DNA from 2 places in the Bradyrhizobium sp. AZCC 1578 genome. Region 2 is predicted to be linked to the other one. Evidence: riboswitches for the same ligand, from Rfam matches in the RefSeq annotation. Region 2 holds a riboswitch; the other holds the start of a gene.

Region 1 (12,269 bases), 1.4 Mb from region 2:
GCGCCGCGCCGGCGCCCGCTGTGGCGCCTCTTCATCATGCCTGCGCTGCTCGTCATTGCCGCCGCGGCATGGAGCGCATTCTGGTTCTATGCCGCTTCCGAAGTCGGCGTGCGCGCGGATGCGTGGGCGCTGCAGGAGGCGAAAGCCGGTCGGGTCTATGCCTGCGGCAAGCGTTCGGTGGCCGGCTTCCCGTTCCGCTTCGAAGTCCGCTGCGACGACGCCAGCGTTTCGCTGGTCTCGCAGATCGCCGGCGCGCAGGTGCCGTTCACCGCGCGGCTCGGTGAGATCATGGTGATCGCGCAGATCTACCAGCCGAAACTCTTGATCGCCGAATTCAAGGCGCCGGCTACGCTCGCCGATCGCGGCCAGCCGCCGTCGATGAAGGTGAACTGGACCTTGGGCCGCAGCAGCGTGAGCGGATTGCCCGATGTGCCGCAGCGCGCTTCCATCGTGTTCGACAATCCCTCGATCGACCGCGTCAACGGACCGGTCGAGACCCCGCTCGCGCGCGCCCGCCATGTCGAGTTGCACGGCCGTCTTGCCGAAGGCTCGACGAAGGATCACCCCGTGATCGAAGCCGTACTGCAGATATCGGGCGGCAATGTGCAGGAGGTGCACCCGGTGCTGGCGCAGCCGTTCGACACCGACATCCAGACGAAGCTCACTGGTTTGAGGGATTTTACGCCGAAGCCGTGGCCCGAACGGTTCAGGGAGCTGCAGGCAGCGGGTGGCCATGTCGAGATCGTGCGGTCGCGGATTCAGCAGGGCGATCTGATCTCGTTGGCCGCGGGCACATTGAGCCTCAATGCGCAGGGTCGAATCGACGGCGAATTGCAGATGACGGTGGCGGGAATCGAGAAAGTAATTCCGGCGCTTGGCCTCGAGAAGATGCTGGAGGAGGGCGTGCCGCAGGCAACGCTGGATCGCGTCGCACCCGGCGTCAAGAGCCAGGACCTCAACAATCTATTCGGCGCGCTCGACAAGGCGATTCCGGGGCTCGGCAAGGTCGTCAAGCAGAACGCCAATGCCGGCGTCGCGGCCGGTATCAATTCGCTCGGCAAGGAGGCGGAGCTCGAGGGGCGGAAAGCGCGCGCCTTCCCGCTGCGCTTTGTTGATGGCGCGGTGTTTCTGGGCCCGCTGAAAGTGGGCCAGGTGCCGCCGCTGTTTTGATGCGGCGGTCGTGATCCGCCGTTGTGAATAGGCAAATCGATCTCGCATCCGCCGTCATCGTCCGCCTTGTGCGCAATTGCGCACTGGGGCGGACGATCCAGTATTCCAGAGGCGCTAGTGATTGAGTCGATAGGCCGCGGCGCACTGGATACCCCGCCTTCGCGGGGTATGACGACTTTGTGCAATCTCGTTATCGCTTCGCCGTGGAGAGCGGAGCGCAATCGCCTAAGCCGCGCCTCACTCCGTCTTCCTCAGTGGCGGATGCGGGCGACCGAAATCCGGCACGGCCCCCAACCCGCCTTCGGCCGGCCATAGTGTTGGCGTTGGCGGCAACCTGAGCTGGGTTGCGTTCTGACGAGGGCTAATGCGCCAAGAGAACGGGGCGTGCCGAAGCGTTCTTAAGGATGTGGCGCGTGGCCCCACCCAGAAGGATCTCGCGCAGGCGGCTGTGGGAATAGGCGCCCATGATCAGTAGGCCGGCTTCATGCTCTGCCCCCGCCGCGAGCAGCGTATCTCCCACCGAGCGCAGTTCCGGTGCAACCACCTGCCCGGTCGCACCGATGCCATGACAGCGCAAATAGGCAAGTACTTCCGCCTGCGAGGCTTGGCGATTGCTGGCGTCCCGGTCAACGCTTATGACCTGCACTGATTTGGCGAGTTGCATGAACGGTATGGCAGCCGAGACCGCGTGCCAGCATTCCGGACTCTCGTCCCAGGCGATCATCACGCTGTCGGTCAGATCACTCTGCAGGCTAGCCGGCGCCAACAGTACGGGGCGACGGGTCCGCAGCAGCGATTGCTCTGCAATGGCCATGAGCGATTCCATCACGGTGGCGCTTGCGGCGATCATCAGGTCGAAGGCAGCGGCACGTTGCACCGCGATTTCCACATACGATCCCTCGGCTTCGCGCCAGGATGCTGCGAGCGGGCTGCCGGGCTCGTCGCTCGCCGATAGCATCGGGATGCCGACTACCGCGCAGGCCTGCGCGAATACCTCACGCGCATCCCGCGCAGCTCGCTCCCGTTCCTCGGCGTGCCAGTTTACCGGGATGGCCGCCGTTCGTCCCATTTCGGTGACCGTTAGGCCGCCACGCGTGACCGGCGGCGGCGGCTCACTGATGAACAGTGCCTGGACGTGAGCCCCCAACGCCTTCGCGGCAGACAGGGCCGTTTCTATTTGACCGGTGTGACTGGCTGAGCCGGGAAGTGGAACCAGGATTCGCTTGATGCTCATGAGAGCCTCCTGCGATGCCGCCGTTTGCGACGACAGGCGGCACATGTGTGTGTTGAGCCGAACGCAAAATCGCGCAATCCCGCTTGGTTCATAACTCCCAGAACACCCCAAGGTTCCGGAGATCAGCAGGCGTGCCGGTCCTGCTCCCTTTGTTTGAGGGGAAGGTTCATGCAAGCCGCGGGCGCTTAGCGTCGCGAGAACGCGAACGCATACTCAATTGTCGTCACCCGCGAAAGCGGGTGACCCAGTATTCCGGAGACAGCAATGATTGAATCGGGAAGCCGCGGCGTACTGGATACCCGCATTCGCGGGTATGACGACCTAGTGTGGAGCGGCCAACTCCGTCATTGCGAGGAGCGAGCGACGAAGCAATCCATTCCTCCGCAAGCGGCAAAAATGGATTGCTTCGCGGAGCCTGTCATCCGGCGGCGCTTCGCGTCGACCGGGTGGCTCGCAATGACGATGGAACGTCCGGCACGCATGCGCGAAGCCGCGCCCTTCTCACTCCGTCCTCTTCAGCGGTGGATGCGGGCGCCCGAAATCCGGCGCGGCGGAATCCTGGCCGATCTCGACGATGCCGCGGCGGATGGCGCGGGTGCGGGTGAAATGCTCGAACAGCGCCTCGCCGTCGCCGCGGCGGATGGCGCGGGTGAGTTTTGAAAGGTCCTCGTTGAAGGTGCCGAGCATTTCCAACACGGCCTCCTTGTTGTTCAAAAACACGTCGCGCCACATTGTCGGGTCGGACGCCGCGATGCGGGTGAAGTCGCGAAAGCCGCCGGCGGAGAATTTGATCACTTCCGACGACGTTACCTGCGCCAGCTCGTCCGCGGTGCCGACGATGGTGTAGGCGATCAGATGCGGCAAATGGCTGGTGATCGCCAGCACCAGGTCGTGATGATCCGGCGTCATGGTCTCGACCCTGGCGCCCATGCCAGCCCAGAACGCGCGCAGCGTTTCGACCGCCAGGGGGTCGGTGCCCTCGGGCGGGGTGAGAATGCACCAGCGGTTGATAAACAGTTCGGCGAAGCCGGAATCAGGACCCGAATGCTCGGTGCCGGCGACCGGATGTGCCGGAACGAAATGAACATGGCCCGGCAAATGCGGCGCCATTTCGCGGACGATGGCGCCCTTGACCGAGCCGGCGTCGGAGATGATCGCGCCCGCTTTCAGGAACGGCGCGATCTCCTGCGCCACCTGCCCGCAGGCGCCGACGGGGATGCAGAGGATCACGAGGTCGGCATCTTTGACGGCTTCCGCGTTGGTCTCCAGCACGCGATCGACGATGCCGAGCTCGGTAACCCGCGCACGGGTTTTCTCCGAACGCGCGGTGGTGACGATTTCGCTCGCGAGCCCCTGGACTCGCACCGCGCGCGCGATCGAGCCGCCGATCAGGCCGAAGCCGATCAGCGCGATGCGTCGGAAGATCGGTACCGTACTCACTTGGCCGCCATGAAGTCGCGCAAGGCGTCGACGACGAGGCGGTTGGCCTCCTCGGTGCCGATGGTCATGCGTAGCGCATGCGGCAGGCCGTAATTGTTGAGTGCCCGCAGCACCAAGCCACGTTTGGTCAGGAACGCGTCCGCATCGGCCGAGGTCTTGCCCTTCTCGGTCGGGAAGTGAATCAGCACGAAATTGGCGACGCTCGGCGTCACCTTCAGTCCGAGTTTGCCGATCTCCTCCGTCAGCCAGTTGCGCCACTCTTCGGTGAACGCCTTCGACTTCTGGACATGCGCGGTGTCCTCGATCGCGGCGACCGCCGCCAGCATCGCCGGCGTCGAGACGTTGAAGGGCCCGCGAATGCGGTTGACCGCGTCGATGATGTGCGCCGGACCGAACATCCAGCCGATCCGCAATGCCGCCAGCCCGTGAATCTTGGAGAAGGTGTGCGTCATCACGGTGTTTTCGGTGGTGGCCACCAGCTCCAGGCCGAGCTCGTAATCGTTGCGCGACACGTAGTCGGAGTACGCAGCGTCGAGCACCAGCAGCACATGTGGCGGCAGGCCAGCGCGCAATCGCTTGACCTCGTCGAACGGCACGTAGGTGCCGGTCGGGTTGTTCGGGTTGGCGAGCCACACCAGTTTCGTGCGCGGCGTCACGCGCGCGAGAATGGCATCGACGTCGGCGGTAAAATTGGTCTCGGGCGCGACAACGTTCTTGGCGCCGTTCGCCATCGTCGCGATCGGATAGACCAGGAAGCCGTGGGCGGTCGAGATCGCCTCATCGCCCTGGCTGAGATAGGTGTGCGCCAAGAGATTAAGGATTTCGTCCGAGCCGGCGCCGCAGATGATGCGGTTGGGATCGAGCCCGTAGGCGCGCCCAATCGCTTCGCGCAGCACCCGTGAGGTTCCTTCCGGATAGTCCTCCAGATGATCAGCCACGTGCTTGTAGACTTCGATTGCCTTCGGCGACGGCCCGAACGGGGTCTCGTTGGCCGACAGCTTGAACACCTTGCGGCCCGGCTCCGGCACCGGGCTCTTGCCGGGCGTGTAGGGCGCAATATCGAGAATGCCGGGATTCGGCACGGGGCGGTTCATCTTCAACTCCGGAATTTCGGACGGCGTTTAAGGCTTCGCCGACCCGTTCGGGGGCACCGTATAGCGTGTTGCGTGGCTGCCGACGAGAGCCGACGAGCGCACCGAGGCGCCGGCCTGGATCAGGGCGGTCTTGATCTTTTCGAACCCGGCGCCGGCATCCGACACCAAAAGCGCCGCGCCGTCGAAAGCGGTATCGGGCACGGCGACGATTTCGGCGAGCGGGGCGAGCGCGCGGGCGATATCGGCGTTCCACCCCGAGACGCGGACGCTCCACATCTGCACCTCCGTCACCATGGCATCATCGGCCACGCGCGAGATCACGAACACCGGCAGCGCGGCCGGATGATCGGCGCGCTCGAGGAACGGCAGCCGGGCAATGATTTTTGGCGCGCCTTCGGCTTCCAGCGCGCTCCACCACGGCGTGCGGCTCGAGACCGCCGAGACCAGCGCCAGATCGCCCTTGGATTTCGCCACGGCTTCAACCGCGGCCTGTGCGCTGAAATGGCCGACATAGGGCACGACAAAGCCGAAGTGAAACCGCGCCGAATCCCGCATCGCGGGCTCGCCGACCGAGACGTCCGCATGCACCGAGAACGGCGCCTGGACGTAAGTAAAGGTCGAGATGATGACGCGCCAGATGCTCTCGATGGTATCGAGCGGCAGGATGCCGCGATGGCGCTCGACCAGGCTGCGCATCATGCTGGCCTCGCGCGCGGGCCGGAACGCCGAGCCCACCTCCTGGGTCTGCTTCACCTGGATCAGGCGGTCGATGATGTCGCCGCGCGCCATCAAGAGGCGATGGACCTGCTCGTCGATCGCGTCGATCTCCTTGCGCAATTCCTGCAGCGAGGGCGGAGCCGGGGGAGCCTTGGACATGTTAAAACCTTCAGCGCCGGATCGGTCTGAAATCACCACCCAGCAAGGTGCATTGATTAGAAAAGACGGCCGTCGAAAGCAAAGAGAAACGTCAGATCCGCCATGATCGGTGCAGGGTTAACCATGCGGCTGCCTTGACGAGGGACCTGCTTCGGACTAGCTTTGTTCCATTCCGTGGTCATTTGAGCCGGCCGGCTTGCAGCCACGTTAAACAACTCGCTAAACAGGCCGGGGACAGATTGATCCCGGCCGAACCTTTCGTTCAGGCCGGGTTTTTTGCGGCCTGATTTCTGTCTGTAAGGACCTCCGCAAGGAGGAAGGTCGGGATGACACAATTGCAGTCGGTATCCAGCCCGTCGATTCACAGCGAGGACCGTGCCCACGAGGCCGATCATCCGACCTCGCCGGTGGTCAAATTCGGCATCGAGCAGCCCTTGAAGCTCGATTGCGGCATCGATCTCGCGCCATTCCAGATCGCGTACCAGACCTATGGCGAACTGAACGCCGACCGCTCCAACGCGATCCTGATCTGTCACGCGCTGACGCTGGATCAGCATGTCGCCAACGTGCATCCTCTGACCGGCAAGGCCGGCTGGTGGGAAATCATGGTCGGTCCAGGGCGGCCGCTCGATACCGACAGATATTTCATCCTCTGTTCGAACGTGATCGGCGGTTGCATGGGATCGACCGGTCCGGCCTCGACCAACCCGGCGACCGGCAAGGCGTGGGGACTGGATTTTCCGATCATCACCATTCCCGACATGGTCCGCGCGCAGGCCATGTTGCTCGACCGGCTGGGCATCCAAACATTGTTATGCGTGATCGGCGGATCGATGGGCGGCATGCAGGTGCTGCAATGGACGGCAGCCTATCCGGAACGGGTGTTTTCGGCGCTACCGGTCGCCTGCTCGACGCGCCATTCGGCGCAAAATATCGCGTTTCACGAACTTGGCCGGCAGGCCGTGATGGCTGATCCGGACTGGCACCATGGGCGCTATTTCGAGCGCAGCACGCATCCGCATCGCGGACTGGCGGTGGCGCGGATGGCAGGGCACATCACCTATCTCTCCGACGCCGCGTTGCATCGCAAGTTCGGGCGGCGGATGCAGGATCGCGAGCTGCCGACATTTTCGTTCGATGCGGATTTTCAGGTCGAAAGCTATCTTCGCTATCAGGGCTCTTCCTTTGTCGAGCGCTTCGATGCCAACAGCTATCTCTACCTGACGCGCGCGATGGACTATTTCGATATCGCCGCCGACCATGACGGCGTGCTGGCGGAAGCGTTTCGCGGCATCAAGACCCGCTTCTGCGTGGTGTCGTTCACCTCCGACTGGCTGTTTCCGACCTCGGAATCGCGGGCGCTGGTGCATGCGCTGAATGCTTCGAGCGCGCGAGTGTCGTTCGCCGAGATCGAGACCGACCGCGGCCACGATGCCTTCCTGCTCGACGTGCCCGAGTTCTTCGACATTTCTCGCGCCTTCCTAGAATCCGCGGGCAATGCGCGCGGCCTTGATAGCAAAGCGTTTTCGAGCGAAGTGGATACCGGTTCAAGTGAAGAAAACGCGTCAAAAAAGAGAGATAGAGCCTGACATGGCGTTACAGGAACAGGCCCTGCCGCTCGGCGGCATCGCTCCCGATCGCACCGGCAAATATCGCACCGATCATCTCCTCGTCGCCGAAATGATTCCGGCTGGCTCAAAAGTGCTCGACGTCGGCTGTGGCGACGGCGAATTGCTGCAACTTCTGGAGAGCCGCGGCATCGATGGCCGCGGCATCGAGCTGTCGCGCGAGGGCGTCAATCGCTGCGTCGCCAAGGGGCTCGCCGTGGTGCAGGGCGACGCTGACACCGACCTCGTCAATTATCCGGACGATGCCTTCGATTATGTCATCCTGTCGCAGACGCTGCAGGCGACGCGGCAGCCGAAACCGGTCCTGGAAAACCTGCTGCGCATCGGCCGGCGCGCGATCGTGTCGTTTCCGAATTTCGGCTTCTGGAAGATGCGGCTGCAACTGCTCGTCGGCGGCCACATGCCGCGTACCGAAAACCTCCCGGCGACCTGGTACGACACGCCGAACATCCATTTCTGCACGATCAAGGATTTCGTCCAGCTCTGCGACGAGATCAACGTCAAGATGGAGCGCGCGGTGGCGCTCGATCTCTACGGCCGCCCGGTGCCGCTGAACCTGCCCTGGTGGGTCTGGAACATGTTCGGCGAGCAGGGCGTGTTTTTGCTGAGTAGGGGCGGGAAGGGGAAGTGACGCCGTCAAACCGCCACCAGCGACCCGGATCGCGCACCATTGTGAGGTAAGCACGCTGTCAGGGCTCCCTCCCCCCTTGCGGGGGAGGGTTGGGGAGAGGGGTAGCCCCGGGCTCCAGCAGAAGAGATACGGTGAGCTCAACACGACTCGCATCGCGAGAGAAGGTCTTCGCAGAGGCCATCTTTATCCGTCCAACGACGGAGCAAGCGGCACCCCTCTCCCTAACCCTCTCCCGCAAGGGGAGAGGGAACCCTTCCGCCGGTGCGTCCATCACGTGTGCTGCGCTGCAGTTAGACCACCGCCGCCACCATCGACCGCGGATCGCGTGCCGGCCATCGCCCGGCTTCCACCAGCGCGATGAACCGCTCCACCATCTCGTTGAACAGCGCCGGCTCTTCCAGATTGAGCACGTGGCCCGACTTCGGGAAGAACGTGAGCCCCGCGGCCGGCAAATGCCGCTTCAGGAACAGGCTCGGTTCAATACAGTTGTCGTCCTCGTCGCCGCACAGGATCAGCGCCGGGGTCGGCACGCGTCGGATCGCATCCGTCATGGTGTAGATCGACGGTCGCTTGCCCTGAAAGCTGCGCATGGTGTTGGCCGAGCCCCTGGCATCGTGCCGCGCCAGCGCGGCGTAGAAATCGGCGTGGCCGCGCGGGTCTTTCAGCAAAAACGGAATCCGGCTCGGCGCCTCACGCGTCACCTTGGCGACTTCAACCGATCCGATCTCCTCATACTGCTCGGCATTGGCGACGCATTGCGCGCGGAAGGCGTCGAGATGTTCGAGTGACGAGCCGGCGCCGACGGCGGCGAGCGTCATCGACAGCGCGCGGTCGGCTGCGTTGAGGCCGATCTGCAGCGAGGAATAGGAGCCCATCGACAGGCCGACGAAATGCGCTTTGGCAATGCCGAGGTGATCGAGCACGGCGAGCGCGTCGGTGTAGAAATACTCGTAGGTGTAGACCTCGGCCGAGGGAGGCACGTCGGATGGCGTATAGCCGCGCGCCGAATAGGCGATGCAGCGATGGCCACGCGAGAAGTAGCGCATCTGCGGCTCCCAATTGGTGTGGTCGGCCGCGAACTCGTGCAGGAAGATGATCGGCGTCCCGCTTCCGGCCTCCTCGAAATAGAGACGCACGCGATCCTTGGCGACGGCATAGGGCATTTCGGATTCCTCTCTCGATTTTCTTGTTGTTTCGTAACTTCCTTGCGCAGCTAACCCACAAAATTGCAATTAATTCTCGGGGCTGCAATGCGGCAGGAAAGGTTCATTTTCGCCATCGAATCGTCGCGGAATCACCCCGAAATTGTTTCCTCTCCGCCACACAAAATCTTCCTCTCGTCACATCGCCAAACGCAAAACGCCGGCCGCGTTCGTTCGTAGACGAACGCAAAGTGTGGGAGTGTTAGAGGTCCAAGTATGAGTCAGTTGTTTGCGTTTCGCCGGTCGCTTCGTTTCATTGCGCTGGCACTGTGTTCGGTTTCCATCTTCGTATTTGTCTCTCCGGCTTCAGCAAGACCACATCACGGCGCAGGGCGACACGCTCGCGCCTATCACGCCGGCCATCACGTCAAGCATTATGCATATCGCCACCATCGCCATGCTCTCAGGATGTCGCGCTGGAAGCGCAGGGCTGCACAAATGCAGACAGGCGGCTTTGCCGAGAATAACCCGAGCTTCCTGGGAAGCAGCGCCGAGATGGTGACACCCGGCGGTTTCGTCTCGTCCAACACAGTCAAGGCAGCGCGCGCCGATCGCGCCGGCCGTCGTGCCCGGATCCGGCACGCCCGGCACACATCGCGCTGGGAGCGCGCGGTCACGCAGATGCACGCGCGCGGTCTTGCCGATGCCAACGCCAGCGTCACGCCAGGAACGAGCGTCGAATCCAATTCGACGGTACCGCCGACCGGCGGCGCGATGGCATCCAGCTTCACCTCATCGAACGTCGTGGCCGAAGCACGGAAATATCTCGGCGGCAACCCCACGGGACGCGGCAGCCTGTGGTGCGCGCGGTTCATGAACATGGTCCTGCAACATTCCGGCTATCGCGGCACCGGCTCGGACATGGCGAGCTCGTTCGCGAAATACGGCCAGCGCGTTGCCGGCCCGCAGGTCGGCGCCATTGCGGTGATGTCGCGCGGCCGCCGCGGCGGCCATGTCGGCATCATCACCGGCATCGACGCCAAGGGCAATCCGATCATGATCTCCGGCAACAGCGGCAACCGCGTCCGCGAGTTGCCAGTCTCGCGCGGCCGCATCTACGCCTACGTCATGCCGACGAGCTGAGGGCGGATTGCGTCGCGGCGCTTCGCCCCGTTCCTTGCGGGGCGAGGCTGCCTTCACGATGATGCTTGCAGGCGGGGTGAAGGCCGGGAAGACAGATACCTCGGCGGCCGGCGCTTTGCGCATAGCGCTGGGATGGTTGGGCAGTCCGCTGAGGCCGCCGCAGTAAAGGCGCGGGCTCCGGTCGATTTATCTCGCTACTGACGACGAATGGGCGCAGCATTCACAGCGGGCTGTCAAACAAGGAGGCCGCTCATGAACGGCAACATATTCAACAGTAAGGGAACCCGTGTCGCTGTGGTGGTCGGTCCCGAAATTTTCGATCTTAGCGGCAAGAAGCTCTTTGACCTCAAGGGCAAGAACATCTACCGGCTATCCGGTGAATTGGTTGGTCATTTAAGTGACGCGAGCGGTTCGGCGAAGCGGCTCGACAAGGCGACCGATCGATTGTTCTCGTAATTGCGATGCCGGGCCGTATTAGTCCCCGGTTCAGCGGCTGGCGCGGGTTACCCTAACCTGGACGAATGCCGCTTTGTGTTCGAGAAATCGATAGCTATTTGCGGGGAAAGGGCGCACGGTCGATACATGACCATGCGCTCGCGACGGGAAATGATTCATTTCAAGCGTCCGTTCCATCTCAAGGGGGTCGGCCGGCTGTTGCCGCCTGGTGCTTATGAGGTCATCACCGACGAGGAAATGATCGAAGGACTTTCATTTCAGAGCTTCCGCCGCGTCGCCACCATGATCATGGTCCCCGGCGCGGCGCCGCGCCAAGCTTCGACGGAAATGATCTCGATCAGCTCGGTCGATCTTTCCGATGCGCAGCGCGACGACGCGATCGCGTCTCGTGAGTGAAACCCCGGTCGATCTCGACAAGCACCGGGGCATGGCGGCGCAAAAGGCGACCGATATCCGCCGCGCGCTCGCCGACGTCGAGGCTAACGCAAAGCTGCAGCGGGACCGCCAGGCCGCCCTCGAGCTACAGCTCCTGACCGTCCCGGCTGAGTCGTGGCCGGAAGCGGTCGCAAAGGCGCGGTACGTCCTTAATCTCTATGCGGCGGATTTGGCGCCGACCGACACGCATCACCGCGACCTCGTGGCCACCGTACTGGCCGACCTCACCCGCCTCGCTGGTGAAAGCTGACGTGGCGAATATTCCGGCTCGGCCGTCGAGCTTCTTGCCACGCACTCGAATTACCTCGAACGCGCAACTGAAAGCACCGAATGCAAAATCTCTCGCCTCGTCACGTCAAGACTGAAGAATCGCTCCGCCTCGGCGTCGTTTCCGGATGGTACTCCACCAAAGTCAGCGGAACATTCGTCTCTGGTCCGCACGATTCGGAAGCCGAATGCCTGCGCAGGATTGCGGAGATCGATCCTCAACCCGTTCGAAAGAAATGATGAGCATGAAAGCTCGCGGCATGGCCTTTACCAGCCGGAGATGGATCAAATGACACTCGTGCGCGGCGACATCGGTGGTTATGACTTCAATCGCATGGTGGTGCTGTTCTCGATGATGGACGGTGCCACGGTGATACCGTGCGCCATCAGCGCCGCAGCGATGGACGATCTCGAACATGTCTCGCGTACAGCGGCGGACCAGCGCGAACGACAATTCGTGCGGCTGCGGGATCGGATCGAGCAATGCGCTTCCCGGAAATTTCTCGCCGGAGAATTTGAAGGCAACCCCCCAGGCATTATTTTGCGCGGCATCGATTTTCGCGCATAGATCGAGCAGGCCTGACTCGAAAAGAAATGCGGCGGCATGTCCCGCCTGAACTGAACAGGTGAGTATATGCCCGATCCCAAAAAATTCGCTCTCAGCGAGGGGCTTGTCCCACCCATACTTTTGCCGGTCTTCCTGGGGCTGGTCATTGCCGGCGCCGTGATCATCAATTGGTAGTCCGCTTCGCC
Region 2 (12,269 bases):
CGCCCTGTGGTTATGGGTCCCTGCGTTCGCAGGGACGACGCGTGGAGATGGTTTCGCCGGCTCGTCAACCCCTTTTGTTTTGCATTCCGAGCCCCCAGATAAGGCGCCATGGATTCACAATCAGACATCAAAATCATGACCGAGGCGCCAATCCGCGCGCCCTCGTCCGTTCCCGTCGATGATGCGGTGCTGCCGTTCGAGGTCGCCTCGCTCGATCTGCGCGGACGGCTGACCCGACTCGGCCCCGCGCTCGACGACATCCTGACCAAGCACGATTATCCGGCGCCGGTCGGAAAATTGCTTGGCGAAGCGATCGTGCTGGCGACGCTGCTCGGTTCGGCGCTCAAATTCGACGGCCGGTTCATTTTGCAGACGCAGACCGATGGCCCGGTGTCGTTTCTGATCGTGGATTTCCAGTCGCCGGATCGGCTCCGCGCCTATGCGCGCTACGACGCAAGGCGGCTGAAGGACGGGCAGGATTCAGGCGCCCTGCTCGGCAAGGGCCATCTCGCGATGACCATCGATCAGGGCGCGGACATGAGCCGTTACCAGGGACTGGTGGCGCTCGACGGCGGCAGCCTTGAGGATGCCGCGCATGAATATTTCCTGCGCTCCGAGCAGATTCCGACCCGCGTGCGGCTTGCGGTCGGCGAAGAATGGCGTGGCGGCGACGGCGGCAAGCATCGCTGGCGCGCCGGCGGCATGCTGCTGCAATTCCTGCCGCAGGCGCCCGAGCGGGCGCGGCAGGCCGACCTGCATCCGGGCAACGCGCCGGAAGGCGCGGTTACGCATCAGGTGGCGGAAGACGACGCATGGGTGGAAGGTCAGTCGCTGATCGGCACTGTCGAGGATGTCGAACTGATCGATCCCGATCTGTCGGGCGAGCGCCTGCTGTATCGCCTGTTTCACGAGCGCGGCGTGCGCGTGTTCTCACAGCTCTCCTTGCGCGCAAAATGCTCCTGCTCGCGCGAGGCAGTCTCCGCGATGCTGAAAAGCTTCTCGCCCAAGGACCGCGCCGAGATGGTCAAGGACGACAAGGTGGTGGTGACCTGCGAGTTCTGCTCCTCGGTCTATCAGTTCACCCCGCATGAAGCGGGCGTGGAGGAGTAGGGGACCGTAGGGTGGGCAAAGGCGCGATAGCGCCGTGCCCACCATCATCCTCGATCGCGCTTGATGATGGTGGGCACGCTTTGCTTTGCCCAGCCCACGGACTGTCGTCATCCGCGAAGACGGGTGACCCAGTATCCCAGAGACAGCAGTGATCGAAATCGAGAAGTCGCGGCGTACTGGGTACCCCGCGTTCGCGGGGTATGACGGTGATATGTTGCGTCGCTACCACCGCGTCATTGCGAGCGCAGCGAAGCAATCCATCTATCCCCGCGCTGAGGCGTGGATTGCTTCGCTTCGCTCGCAATGACAGGGATAAGGCCACGGCAAACACATTCGTCATGCTCGGGCTTGCCGCCTCCGCTGAAGCTTCGGCGCGCCAGCACGGGAAAGCCTCGGCGAAGCCTTGGCGTAGCCGGGACCCGGGCATCCGTCACCCTCGGAAGAATCATGCGAAGAAAGATGGATCACCGGGTCAAGCCCGGTGATGACAAGCGCGAGCGCTCGTCAATTCAACACCCGCTTATTATCCGGGCTGTCCAGCGAGAACGTCGGCACGTCGATCTCGAAACGCTCACCGCTTTCGCTGACCATTTGATAGCGCCCGGTCATGAAGCCCGATGCGGTCGGCAGCGGCACGCCGCTGGTATATTCGAAGCGCTCGCCTGGCGCCAAAACAGGCTGTTCGCCGACCACGCCCTCGCCGCGGACTTCCTGCTTGCGGCCGGTGGCGTCGGTGATGATCCAGTGCCGGGTACGAAGCTGCACGGTCTCGGCGCCGGTATTGGTGATGACGATGGTGTAGGACCAGAAATACTGGCCCTTGTCGACCGACGAGCGCTCGGGGAGGAAGTTCGGTTCGACGGTGACTTCGATCTGGCGGGTGACGGCGCGGTACATGCGAGCAAGCTTCCGGGAATCCTGTGTCGCATCATAGCCGGGAATGCCGGGGGAACCAATCTCCGCTGCGCCGGGTTGCCCGCTTGCTTGATCGCGGTTTCAACATAGTTCCGTTCTAGAGCGCAGCCGCGCTGCCCGGCCCCGGACCTTCCGCTTGCGTACCCCTTGCGTATCTGGTGTGCAAGTTGCGGGCCGATGTTATCTTTTCCGGACAGTGCACGCGCAAAAGCTCAATTGCCCAAACGGTGCCAGATGTCGTCCATTGCCGATCCAGTCGCCGGAACGCCTCGCAGCGATGCCAAGGCCAGCGATGCCAAGGCCGCCGCTGCATCTTCCGCGCCGGCGATTGCGTTCCCGGTAGCCGGCGAGCGCGAATTGCGGCTCGATCTGTTTCGCGGCATGGCGCTGTGGCTGATCTTCATCGACCATCTGCCGACCAACATCCTGACCTGGTTCACGATCCGCAATTACGGATTTTCCGACGCCACCGAGATCTTCATCTTCATCTCCGGATACACCGCCGCCTTCGTCTATGGGCGCGCGATGCTCGAGGCCGGTTTCGTGGTGGCGACCGCGCGCATCATGCGGCGCGTGTGGCAGATCTACGTCGCCCATGTGTTCCTGTTCACGATCTTCCTGGCGGAAATCTCCTACGTCGCCACCCGTTTCGAGAACCCGCTCTACAGCGAGGAAATGGGCATCATGGATTTCCTCAAGCAGCCGGATGTCACGATCGTCCAGGCGCTGCTGCTCAGATTCCGGCCCGTCAACATGGACGTGCTGCCGCTCTACATCGTGCTGATGCTGTTTCTGCCCATCATCCTGTGGCTGATGAAGTGGCGGGCCGACGTCGCGCTGGGACTATCGGTGCTGCTCTATGCGCTGACCTGGCACTTCGACTGGTATCTGACGGCCTATCCGAGCGGCTTCTGGATATTCAATCCGTTCTGCTGGCAGTTGCTGTTCGTGTTCGGCGCCTGGTGCGCACTGGGCGGGGCACAGCGCATGTCCCGCATCCTGTCGTCGCCGGTGACGATGTGGATCTGCATCACCTACCTGGCGGCGGCGTTCTTCGTCACACTCACTTGGCACATTCCGCAACTCAGCTTCCTGATGCCCAAGCGGATCGAACAGTGGATGTACCCGATCACCAAGACAGATCTGGACGTACTGCGGTTTGCCCATTTCCTGGCGCTGGCCGCGCTCACCGTGCGCTTCCTGCCCAAGGATTGGTCGGGCCTCAAATCGCGCTGGCTGCGACCATTGATCCTGTGTGGCCAGCATTCGCTTGAGATATTCTGTCTCGGCGTCTTCCTGGCCTTTGCGGGACACTTTGTGCTGGCCGAAGTCGGTGGGGGTGCCCTCACGCACGCCCTGGTCAGTCTTGCCGGTATCCTCATCATGTGGGGCATGGCGTGGGTGATTTCGTGGTACAAGCATTCGGCCGACAAAGGAGCCTCAAAAACGAAAAGCACGGCAATCAACGCCGATATGGCGGGAGGAAGCGCATGAGGCCCGGCTCGGGAACTGTGCTGGTCCTGGCGCTGCTTGCGGGTCTTGCAGCGGCCGGATTGGCTCGCGCCCAGGATGCCGCCCCCCAGGCTTGCGAAGTTCCCCCCTACCTCCTCTCCACCGAGAGCACGCTTCCCAAGGTGGCCGAGGCCGTCAAGAACGCCCGGCCGCTGACCGTCCTAGTGGTGGGGAGCCGCTCATCGACCATCCTGTCCTCTGAAAACAGCGCCTATCCGGCCAGGCTGCAGGCGGCGCTGAAGGAGAAGCTGCCCTCCACCCCAATCAACCTCTCCGTGGAACTACAAACCGGCAAGACCGCCGAGGAGGTGGACGCCGGCCTCGTTAAGCTGGTGGAAGCAAAAAGGCCTACTTTGGTCATCTGGCAGACGGGAACCGTCGATGCTATGCGATCCATCGATCCTGACGATTTTCGCGGCGCCGTCGACGAAGGGGTTGCTGCGCTGCAAAATGCGGGAGCCGACGTGGTTTTGGTCAATCTGCAATACAGCCCGCGCACCGAAACCATGATTTCCGCGCCGCCGTACCTAGATAATATGCGCGTGGTGGCGCAGCAGCATAATGTTCCGCTGTTCGATCGGTTCGCCATCATGCGCCACTGGAACGACGCCGGAGATTTCGATCTGTTCAGTACCTTTCATGGCACCGACATGGCCAAAAGGGTTCATGCCTGCCTAGGCCGGGCGCTGTCGAAATTCGTGCTCGATGCGGCCCGCCTCGATCAGGCGCAGCAGAATTAGGAACTGGCGTTAATGAGTTCTCACTGCCCTTTTCGTTTGTCGACATTGCTGACTGTCTTCGCCGCGGGCCTCGCGCTGTTGATGCCTGCCGCGGTGGCGCCCTTGCATGCCCAGACGGCTTCGCAGCAAGCCGGTCAGCAGGCGGCGCTATCCGATGGCGCCAAAGCGGAAAACGACCCGGACAAAAAACCCGCGGCTGAAGGCACCCCGCCGCAGGCCGCGCCGGCGGCCGCCGGCAATCCGGCCGCGCAGAAGGGCGTCACCGGCAAAGCGATCGACAAGGTGAAGGAAGTCGCGAAATCGGCCGGCGACATCTTCAGCCGCGTTCCCTGCCTGCCGCCGAAGGGCGCTTCCAAATCGATGGGATCGCTGCCGCGTGTCGCGAACAAGCTCGTCGCGGGTCAGCCGGTGGTGATCGTCGCTTTCGGATCGTCATCGACCCAGGGGTACGGCTCCAGTTCACCGGAATTCACTTATCCGAACAGGCTCGCGGCGCAGCTACGCCGCAAATATCCGACGGCCGACATCTCCGTCGTCAATGCCGGCAAGGGCGGCGAGGACGCGCCGGAAATGATGAAGCGGCTGCAGACCTCCGTGATCGACTTGCGTCCGGATCTGGTGATCTGGCAGGTCGGCACCAATGCGGTGCTGCGCAACCTCGATCCCGCCGAGACCGTCAAGCTCATCGACGAAGGCATCGCACGCATTCAGGCTGCGGGCTCCGACGTCGTGCTGATCGATCCGCAATATTCGCCGCGGGTCAACGAGCACGCCGAAAGTGCCGGCAAGATGATGAAGCTCTTGAACAAGACGGCCGAGCTTCGCAAGGTCGGCATCTTCCCGCGCTTCGCGGTGATGAAGGACTGGCACGAGCGGCAGGCGATTCCGATCGAGAATTTCGTGATCGCCGACGGCCTGCACATGAGCGACTGGGGCTATGCCTGCTTCGCCCAACTGCTCGGCGACGACATCATCAAGTCGGTCGGCCAGATCAAGCTCGGCGTCGCCGTGCCGTCGGACGTGCGAGCCTATCGGCCGATGTAGCCGTCGTTCCTGCCTCCGTGCGCAATCGCGCACTCGGCGCAGGGACCCATACGCCGCGGCCCTGGTGATTAGAGGCGGTGGTTGACGCCTTGCTTAACCCACCACACCCTGTGGTTATGGGACGACACCTGTTGTGTGGCTACGCGCGTAGCGAGCTCACGCCTTCTCCAGCGCCTGTGCAAAATCCTCGATCAGATCATCCGCATGCTCGAGCCCGGCCGAGAAGCGGATAAAGCCTTCGCTGATGCCGAGCTCGGCGCGCGCCTCTGGCGTCAGCCGTTGATGCGTCGTCGTCGCAGGATGGGTGACGAGGCTCTTGCTATCGCCGAGATTGTTGGAGATGCGCGAGATCTGCAACGCATTGAGGACGCGGAAGGCGGCGGCCTTGCCGCCCTTGACCTCGAAGCCGATCAGCGTTGAACCGCCGCGCATCTGCTTCTTCACCAGCTCCGCTTGCGGATGATCGGCGCGGCCGGGATAGATCAATCGCGAAATCTTCGGATGGCTTGCCAACGCCTCGGCGATTTTCGCCGCGTTGTCGGTCTGCGCGCGTACCCGCACGCCCAACGTCTCCAGTCCCTTGAGCAGGACCCAGGCGTTGAAGGGCGAGAGCGATGGCCCGGTCTGGCGCATGAAGTTGTGAATGTGCTCTGCGATGAAGGCTTCGGACGAGAGAATGATGCCGCCGAGGCAGCGCCCTTGACCGTCGATATGTTTGGTTGCGGAGTAGACCACGACGTCGGCGCCGAGCGAAAGCGGGCTCTGCCAGATCGGCGTGGCAAAGACGTTATCGACGACCAGCCGTGCGCCGCCCTTGTGCGCGATCTCGGCAATCGCCGGAATATCGAGCACATCGAGCGTCGGGTTGGTCGGGCTCTCCAGAAACAAGGTCTTGGTGTTAGGCCGCAATGCGTGCTGCCATTGGTCGAGATCTAGGCCGTCGACCAGCGTCGTTTCGATCCCGTAGCGCGGCAGGAGGTCCTGCACGACGTAAAGGCACGAGCCGAACAGGGCTTTCGAGGCTACCACATGATCGCCGGCTCTGAGCGGTGCGAGGATCGCGGTCGTCACCGCGGCCATGCCGGTGGCGGTGGAGCGAGCAGCTTCCGCGCCTTCGAGCTCGATCATGCGGCGCTCGAACATTGAAATCGTAGGATTGGAATAGCGCGAATAGATAAAGCCGGGATCCTCGCCCTTGAAGCGCGCCTCGCACTGCTCCGCGCTGTCGTAGACATAGCCTTGGGTGAGGAACAGCGCTTCCGACGTCTCGCCGAATTGTGAGCGCAGCGTGCCGCCGTGGACGAGGCGGGTTTCGGGACGAAAACGCTTGGTAGAACCAACTTCAGACATGTGACCTCCGTCGTGACCACCGGAAAATGGTCACAAAAAAACCGGCCTGGAAGAATTTCCACAGGCCGGGATCACACGTGTCCCCGGCCTGTTTAGCTACTTATTTAACGTGGCTGCAAGCCGGCCGGCTCAAATCACCACGGGATAAGTCATGCTGATATTCGCTTGCGCCCTTTCAGTCAAGGCAACCATCGGATAACCCCTAAAAGCCCATATTTACGAGGTTTGGATGACATTTGGGCATCCAGGGCCACCTCAGAGGACCGCGCCGTGTCGTTCACGCTTCCGCCCGACGGTAACGGAATTCTCCCCGACCGCATGATCGCGGCGATGGCGGATGCGGGCCTGATCCTGCCGGCCTATCCGTTTGTCGAGAGCCAGATCCAGCCCGCAAGCCTCGATTTGCGCCTCGGCGACGTTGCCTATCGGGTGCGCGCGAGCTTCCTGCCTGGGCCGGGCGCGACCGTCGCCGAGCGCATCGACGAATTGAAGCTGCATGAAATAAATCTCTCCGACGGCGCGGTGCTGGAGACCAATTGCGTCTACATCGTGCCGCTCCTGGAAAGCCTCGCGCTGCCGCCGGAGATCGTGGCCGCCGCCAATCCGAAGAGCTCGACCGGACGGCTCGACGTCTTCACCCGCGTGATTGCCGACGGCACCCGTCGCTTCGATATGATCGGCGCGGGCTATCACGGCCCGCTCTATGCCGAGATCAGCCCGAAGACGTTTCCGGTGCTGCTGCGGGAGGGCTCGCGGCTATCACAAGTGCGTTTCCGCACTGGAGATGCCATCCTCAATGCCGACGAGCTCGACGCGCTGCATGGCGCCGAGCGCCTGGTCGATATCGATAACGCCGATCTCGCCAATGGCGTGGCGCTGTCGGTCGATCTGTCCGGTGAGAACACAGGCGGGTTCGTCGGCTACCGCGCCAAGCGCCACACCGGTGTGGTCGACGTCGACCGCCGCGGCGGCTATGCAGTCGATGAATTCTGGGAGCCGATCCCGGCACGGTCAGACGGCAGCCTCATCCTCGATCCCGGCGAGTTCTACATCCTGGCCTCGAAGGAGGCCGTGCAGGTGCCGCCGGATTACGCTGCGGAAATGGTGCCGTTCGATCCTCTGGTCGGCGAATTCCGCGTGCACTATGCGGGGTTCTTCGATCCCGGCTTCGGCTATGCCGGTGCCGGCGGGCAGGGCGCGCGCGCCGTACTCGAAGTGCGCTCGCGCGAGGTGCCGTTCATCCTCGAGCACGGCCAGATCGTCGGCCGTCTGGTCTACGAGAAAATGCTGTCGCGGCCCGACGCGATGTACGGCCAGCGCATCGGTTCGAACTACCAGGCGCAGGGGTTGAAGCTCTCCAAGCACTTCCGGGTGTGATCGCCTGCGCCGGCGCGCCTCAGCCGCGCACGTCAGAGATAAACTCGCCGATCTGCGCAATCGCCTGACGGGCTTCCGGCAACACCGGCACGAATAATTGCCAGACGTGCGGCATGCGCCGCCAGATCTCGAGCTTGCTGCGCGGATTGTGCGACCGCAGCTTCTCCACCATGCGGACGGCGTCGTCCTTCAGAATTTCATCGCTGCCGACTTGAATAAGTACCGGCGGCAATCCGGCGGGATCGCCGTAGAGCGGCGAAGCGTAGGGCGTGCGCGGATCGGCTCCGCCGAGATAGAGCTTCGCCAGATCGGGAAGATCCTCGACATTCAGCATCGGATCGGCCGCTGCATTCGTCTTCAGCGAAGCGCCGGTCAGGGCCAGATCGGTCCAGGGCGACAAGGCGACGGCCGCGGCCGGAAGCGGCTTGCCATCGTCACGGAGCCTCAACAGCAGGCCCAGCGCCAGGCCGCCGCCGGCCGAATCTCCCACTACGAACAACTGGCGACTATCGGGCGCGTGATCGACGAGCCAACGACAGCCCTCCACGGCATCCTCAAGCGCTGCCGGAAAAGCGTGTTCCGGAGCGAGGCGGTATTCGAGCGCCCAGACGCGGGCTTGCAAGGCGTCGGCAATCCGCCAGAGGAAGTGCCGGTAGTAGACCGGCGCGCCGGAAACATAGGCGCCGCCATGAAGATAGAGCACGTTACGTCCGCGCCGGGATGCCGGTGTGGTAACCCGGTGAAATCGCACCCGACCGGCCTCGATCTCGACTGTTGTGCTCCGGGCGGGCGGATGCGGCACAAACCGCTCCATCGCACGCATGTTTCGCCGCCATTGCTCGACATCGAGACTCCCGCCGCGCCGCTTGAGCAACATGCGAATACCGATGCGCAAAAGTTCGGCTCGCAGGCTCATGGCGGCCCTTGCGCTCAGGCCCTGAACGGCACGGCTGTGGGCATGCGCGGACGGTCGGTAGGCTCTTGCACGATAAGACCGTCCTCGATCTCGACAATGCGATCGGCGTAGGGGAGGACGCGCGGATCGTGGGTGACGACCAGCACCGCCCGCTCACGCTCATGGGCGGTCTCGGCGAGAATACGCATGATGCTCTGGCCGTTTTTTCCATCCAGTGCCCCGGTCGGCTCGTCGGCAAGAACGACGGAAGGGTTTGCGACGAGAGCCCGCGCGATGGCGACCCTCTGCTGCTCGCCGCCGCTGAGACCTCCCGGCAAACTGTCCACCTTTTGCTCGAGCCCGACCATTGCTAGGGCCTCCCGCGATTTCTGCGCCGCGCGCCTGCCGTGCTCGCCACGAATATCCAGCGCCAATTGCACATTCTGGGTCGCGGTCAGCGTCGGGAACAAATGATAGGACTGGAATACGAAACCAATATGCTCGCGCCGAATCCTGGCGAGCGCTTCCTTGTCGGCGTCGGCTGTCGGCGTCCCGCATATGGTGACGCTGCCTGAACTCGGCGTCAGCATGCATCCGAGGACTAAAAGCAGCGTAGTCTTGCCGCTCCCCGAAGGGCCCATCAGCAACGTCAACTCGCCCCGCCGCAGCGAGAGGTCGATGCCGCGCAACGCGTGCACCTCGCCGGCGCCGCGACCCAGCCTCTTCTCGACCGACTTGGCTTCGACTACATGGTCATTCATCGCATGAACACCGTGGCTGGGTCGATACGAACGACACGGATGATTGCTCCAATGCCGGATGCTACGCACATCACCACCGTCAGCGCGAACAACGCCGCCATCAGCCATGGCGTGATGACAATCGGCAACGCGCTTTTGGCGGTGATCTGGACGACGATCGAGCCGATCCCGGCGGCGATCGCAAATCCGATCACGGCGTTGATGAGTGCCTGATAGATGATCACGGTGTAGATATAGGCGTTCGAGGAACCCATCGCGCGCAGGGTGGCGAATTCATTCAGATGATCCTTGGTGCTGGAGTAAAGCGTCTGCGCGACGATCACGGTGCCGACGATCACTCCGAGCAATGCGCCGGCAAACAGCGCGGCTCCGGCCCCCGTGCCAAACAGCCAGAACGACCGGCTGCGGCTGCGGAAATCGTCCGACGTGAGAACCTCTGCATCGCCGACCTCCGCGCGAATGGCGCTGAGCGCCTTCTCCCGATCGGCATCGCCTTTCAGCCGAACCAGAACGCTGCTGGCGCGATCACGCGGCGTTCCGGTGTAGTTGCGCGCGTTTTTCAGATCCACAAACACGTACGGCGTCGTGGCGAACGAGCGGATGCCGTCGGTGACCGCGACCACGCGCACCTTGCGGCCACGGACTTCTGCCGTCGAGCCGACGCCGCTGACACCGAGCCGGTCAAAATAGGAGCGGTCGACCGCAACGTTCGCCCCTTGCGTCAACGCCTGCACGTTGCCGTCCACGACGTTGAACGGTTGCAGGCTGCCGTCGCGCAGGTCGGCGCTCACAATGAAGACCGGCGTCACCTCGCCGCGCTCCAGGCGCCAGTCCGAAAAGCCGATCACGAGCGGGACGGCCCAACTAACGCCCTCCATGGTGGCGACGCGGTCGCGCAGCTTGACGTCGAGCAGCGAAGGATCCTCGAAGCATTTGGCGCCCTTGGGCAGGATCCACAAATCGGCGGAGGCATTGTCGATCATGGTCGTGACCATTCGGCCGAACCCGAGGAACAGGCCCATCTGGATCATGACGAGGACGACCGAGAAGACGATTCCGACCATGGTCGCGACGAAGCGAAGCCGATCGTGGAACAGGTTGCGGGACGCAAGTGTCAGTACCAGCGACATGTCGGCATCCGTTATCGCGGTTGATTGGCGATGGCTCTCTCGTCTTGCGGCTCGGAATGGCGCGAAACCAGCGCTCTCACGCCGATTTTTATTCCGGCGCTTGCAGCCAGACTTGCGGCGAGCGCAGCGGCAAAAACGATCGTCGCCTTGCCGATCGCGTTGAGATCGACATCAAGCAGCGCGTATTGCAGCCACACGACCACGGCGTAGTGCAGCAGATAGATGCTATAGGCATTGCTGGAGAGGCTATCGAGCAGGCGGTCGCGCGATTGCAGCAGCCGAAGGCAGATCGCGAGCAGACACAGAGCGGCGGCCGCGGAAGCAACTGGAAACGCCAGCGCCGAAGCCAGACGAAAGAGCGGCGCGCTCGCCTGCCACTCCGGCAAGGTCAGCGATGTGAACCCGCCCCATACGGACATGCTAGCGATGGCGGCCGCAAGCCAGGCCAGCCAATGACGTGCAAGCGGACCATCGGGACGCAGTATGCTGTGCTCGTGGCTGCCAATCGCAAATCCGGCGAAGAAATAGACCACGTAGTGCAGCGGCCGGCTCAGCTGAAATGAAAATGGGCCGAGAAAAGTCCACTCCCACGGTGTGAAGGCCATCGCCAGCGGCACATAGGCCAGCGCAGAGAGCGCCGCCAGCGCAATGAAGAACATTAGCGGGCGATCGGCAACGCGGGCGACCAGCGTGCTCAATGCCCGAAGCCAATGCGGGGCGAACGCGTGGAGGGCGGCGGCAACGGCGCCCAGCAGAAAGATCTGCCACAAAAACCATTGCGGCCCGGCAGGCCACATCGGAAGCGCGCGCCAGTGTTGCCAAAAGGCGCTGAAGGAGGGATCGGCCGCGGTCAGCCGATAGGACGCGAAGTAGGCGAGAGGGCTGAGAACGCCGACGGCAAAAACGAACGGCAGGCCGATCCGCCACGAGCGCTCCAAGGTGTAGGTGCGAGGCCCCTTGCGGCCAAGGCTGGACGGCGTGAACAGACCGGCCAGCAAGAACATCAGCGACATCAGGCTGACATCCTGCCACGCGCAAAACAGGTCGAAGCCGAACCAGCGCTGGCTATCGAGGATTGGGAATGCAATCCAGCGATAGGGCGGTGCGTCGAACGGAAAGGGATCGGCCGGTTGCGATGCGAGGTACGGCAGCACGGAGTGAAACGCGACCACGATGACGATGGTAATCGCGCGCAAGTTGCTAAGGGGCACGTTGACCTGTGATAACACGGCCATTCGTCCACGCTGCCATCCCACTGATCTGGGAACCGGCAGGGGGTCAACGTGGAGCCGGCGCGCTCGTTCCCGCTAACGTGCGGAACTCGCCCCTTCGGGAGCGTTGTCCCCAGCCGGGCCGGCCGTGGGAAACTGTGTTGCTTTTACCGCGATGCCGACCTCGCCGCCGGCGTCACGCGCCAGATCGTGTTGCCGACATC

What was found. Region 2 has a riboswitch for S-adenosylmethionine ahead of V1290_RS16270 (O-succinylhomoserine sulfhydrylase). Riboswitches for the same ligand answer to the same signal wherever they lie in the genome.
Region 1: it holds a riboswitch for S-adenosylmethionine, as region 2 does, so the genes downstream of both, metX (homoserine O-acetyltransferase MetX) here and V1290_RS16270 (O-succinylhomoserine sulfhydrylase) in region 2, are expected to answer to the same signal.

What each region holds. Positions count from the first base shown of each region.
Region 1 is NZ_JAZHRZ010000001.1:4,834,898-4,847,166, forward strand. Features, by position in the region: gene V1290_RS23175 (DUF2125 domain-containing protein) at 1-1,170, shown strand, start outside; gene V1290_RS23180 (universal stress protein) at 1,532-2,404, opposite strand; gene V1290_RS23185 (prephenate/arogenate dehydrogenase family protein) at 2,906-3,844, opposite strand; gene hisC (histidinol-phosphate transaminase) at 3,841-4,938, opposite strand; gene V1290_RS23195 (chorismate mutase) at 4,966-5,814, opposite strand; SAM riboswitch at 5,979-6,058, shown strand; gene metX (homoserine O-acetyltransferase MetX) at 6,141-7,403, shown strand; gene metW (methionine biosynthesis protein MetW) at 7,405-8,073, shown strand; gene V1290_RS23210 (alpha/beta fold hydrolase) at 8,364-9,236, opposite strand; gene V1290_RS23215 (TIGR02594 family protein) at 9,714-10,358, shown strand; gene V1290_RS23220 (hypothetical protein) at 10,611-10,814, shown strand; gene V1290_RS23225 (hypothetical protein) at 10,941-11,210, shown strand; gene V1290_RS23230 (hypothetical protein) at 11,203-11,499, shown strand; gene V1290_RS23235 (DUF1488 family protein) at 11,806-12,084, shown strand.
Region 2 is NZ_JAZHRZ010000001.1:3,406,360-3,418,628, reverse strand. Features, by position in the region: gene V1290_RS16295 (Hsp33 family molecular chaperone) at 109-1,110, shown strand; gene apaG (Co2+/Mg2+ efflux protein ApaG) at 1,615-2,007, opposite strand; gene V1290_RS16285 (OpgC domain-containing protein) at 2,260-3,519, shown strand; gene V1290_RS16280 (SGNH/GDSL hydrolase family protein) at 3,516-4,277, shown strand; gene V1290_RS16275 (SGNH/GDSL hydrolase family protein) at 4,290-5,321, shown strand; gene V1290_RS16270 (O-succinylhomoserine sulfhydrylase) at 5,478-6,671, opposite strand; SAM riboswitch at 6,743-6,822, opposite strand; gene V1290_RS16265 (2'-deoxycytidine 5'-triphosphate deaminase) at 6,942-8,048, shown strand; gene V1290_RS16260 (alpha/beta hydrolase) at 8,068-8,964, opposite strand; gene V1290_RS16255 (ABC transporter ATP-binding protein) at 8,979-9,704, opposite strand; gene V1290_RS16250 (ABC transporter permease) at 9,701-10,834, opposite strand; gene V1290_RS16245 (acyltransferase family protein) at 10,846-12,069, opposite strand; gene V1290_RS16240 (PQQ-dependent sugar dehydrogenase) at 12,213-12,269, opposite strand, start outside.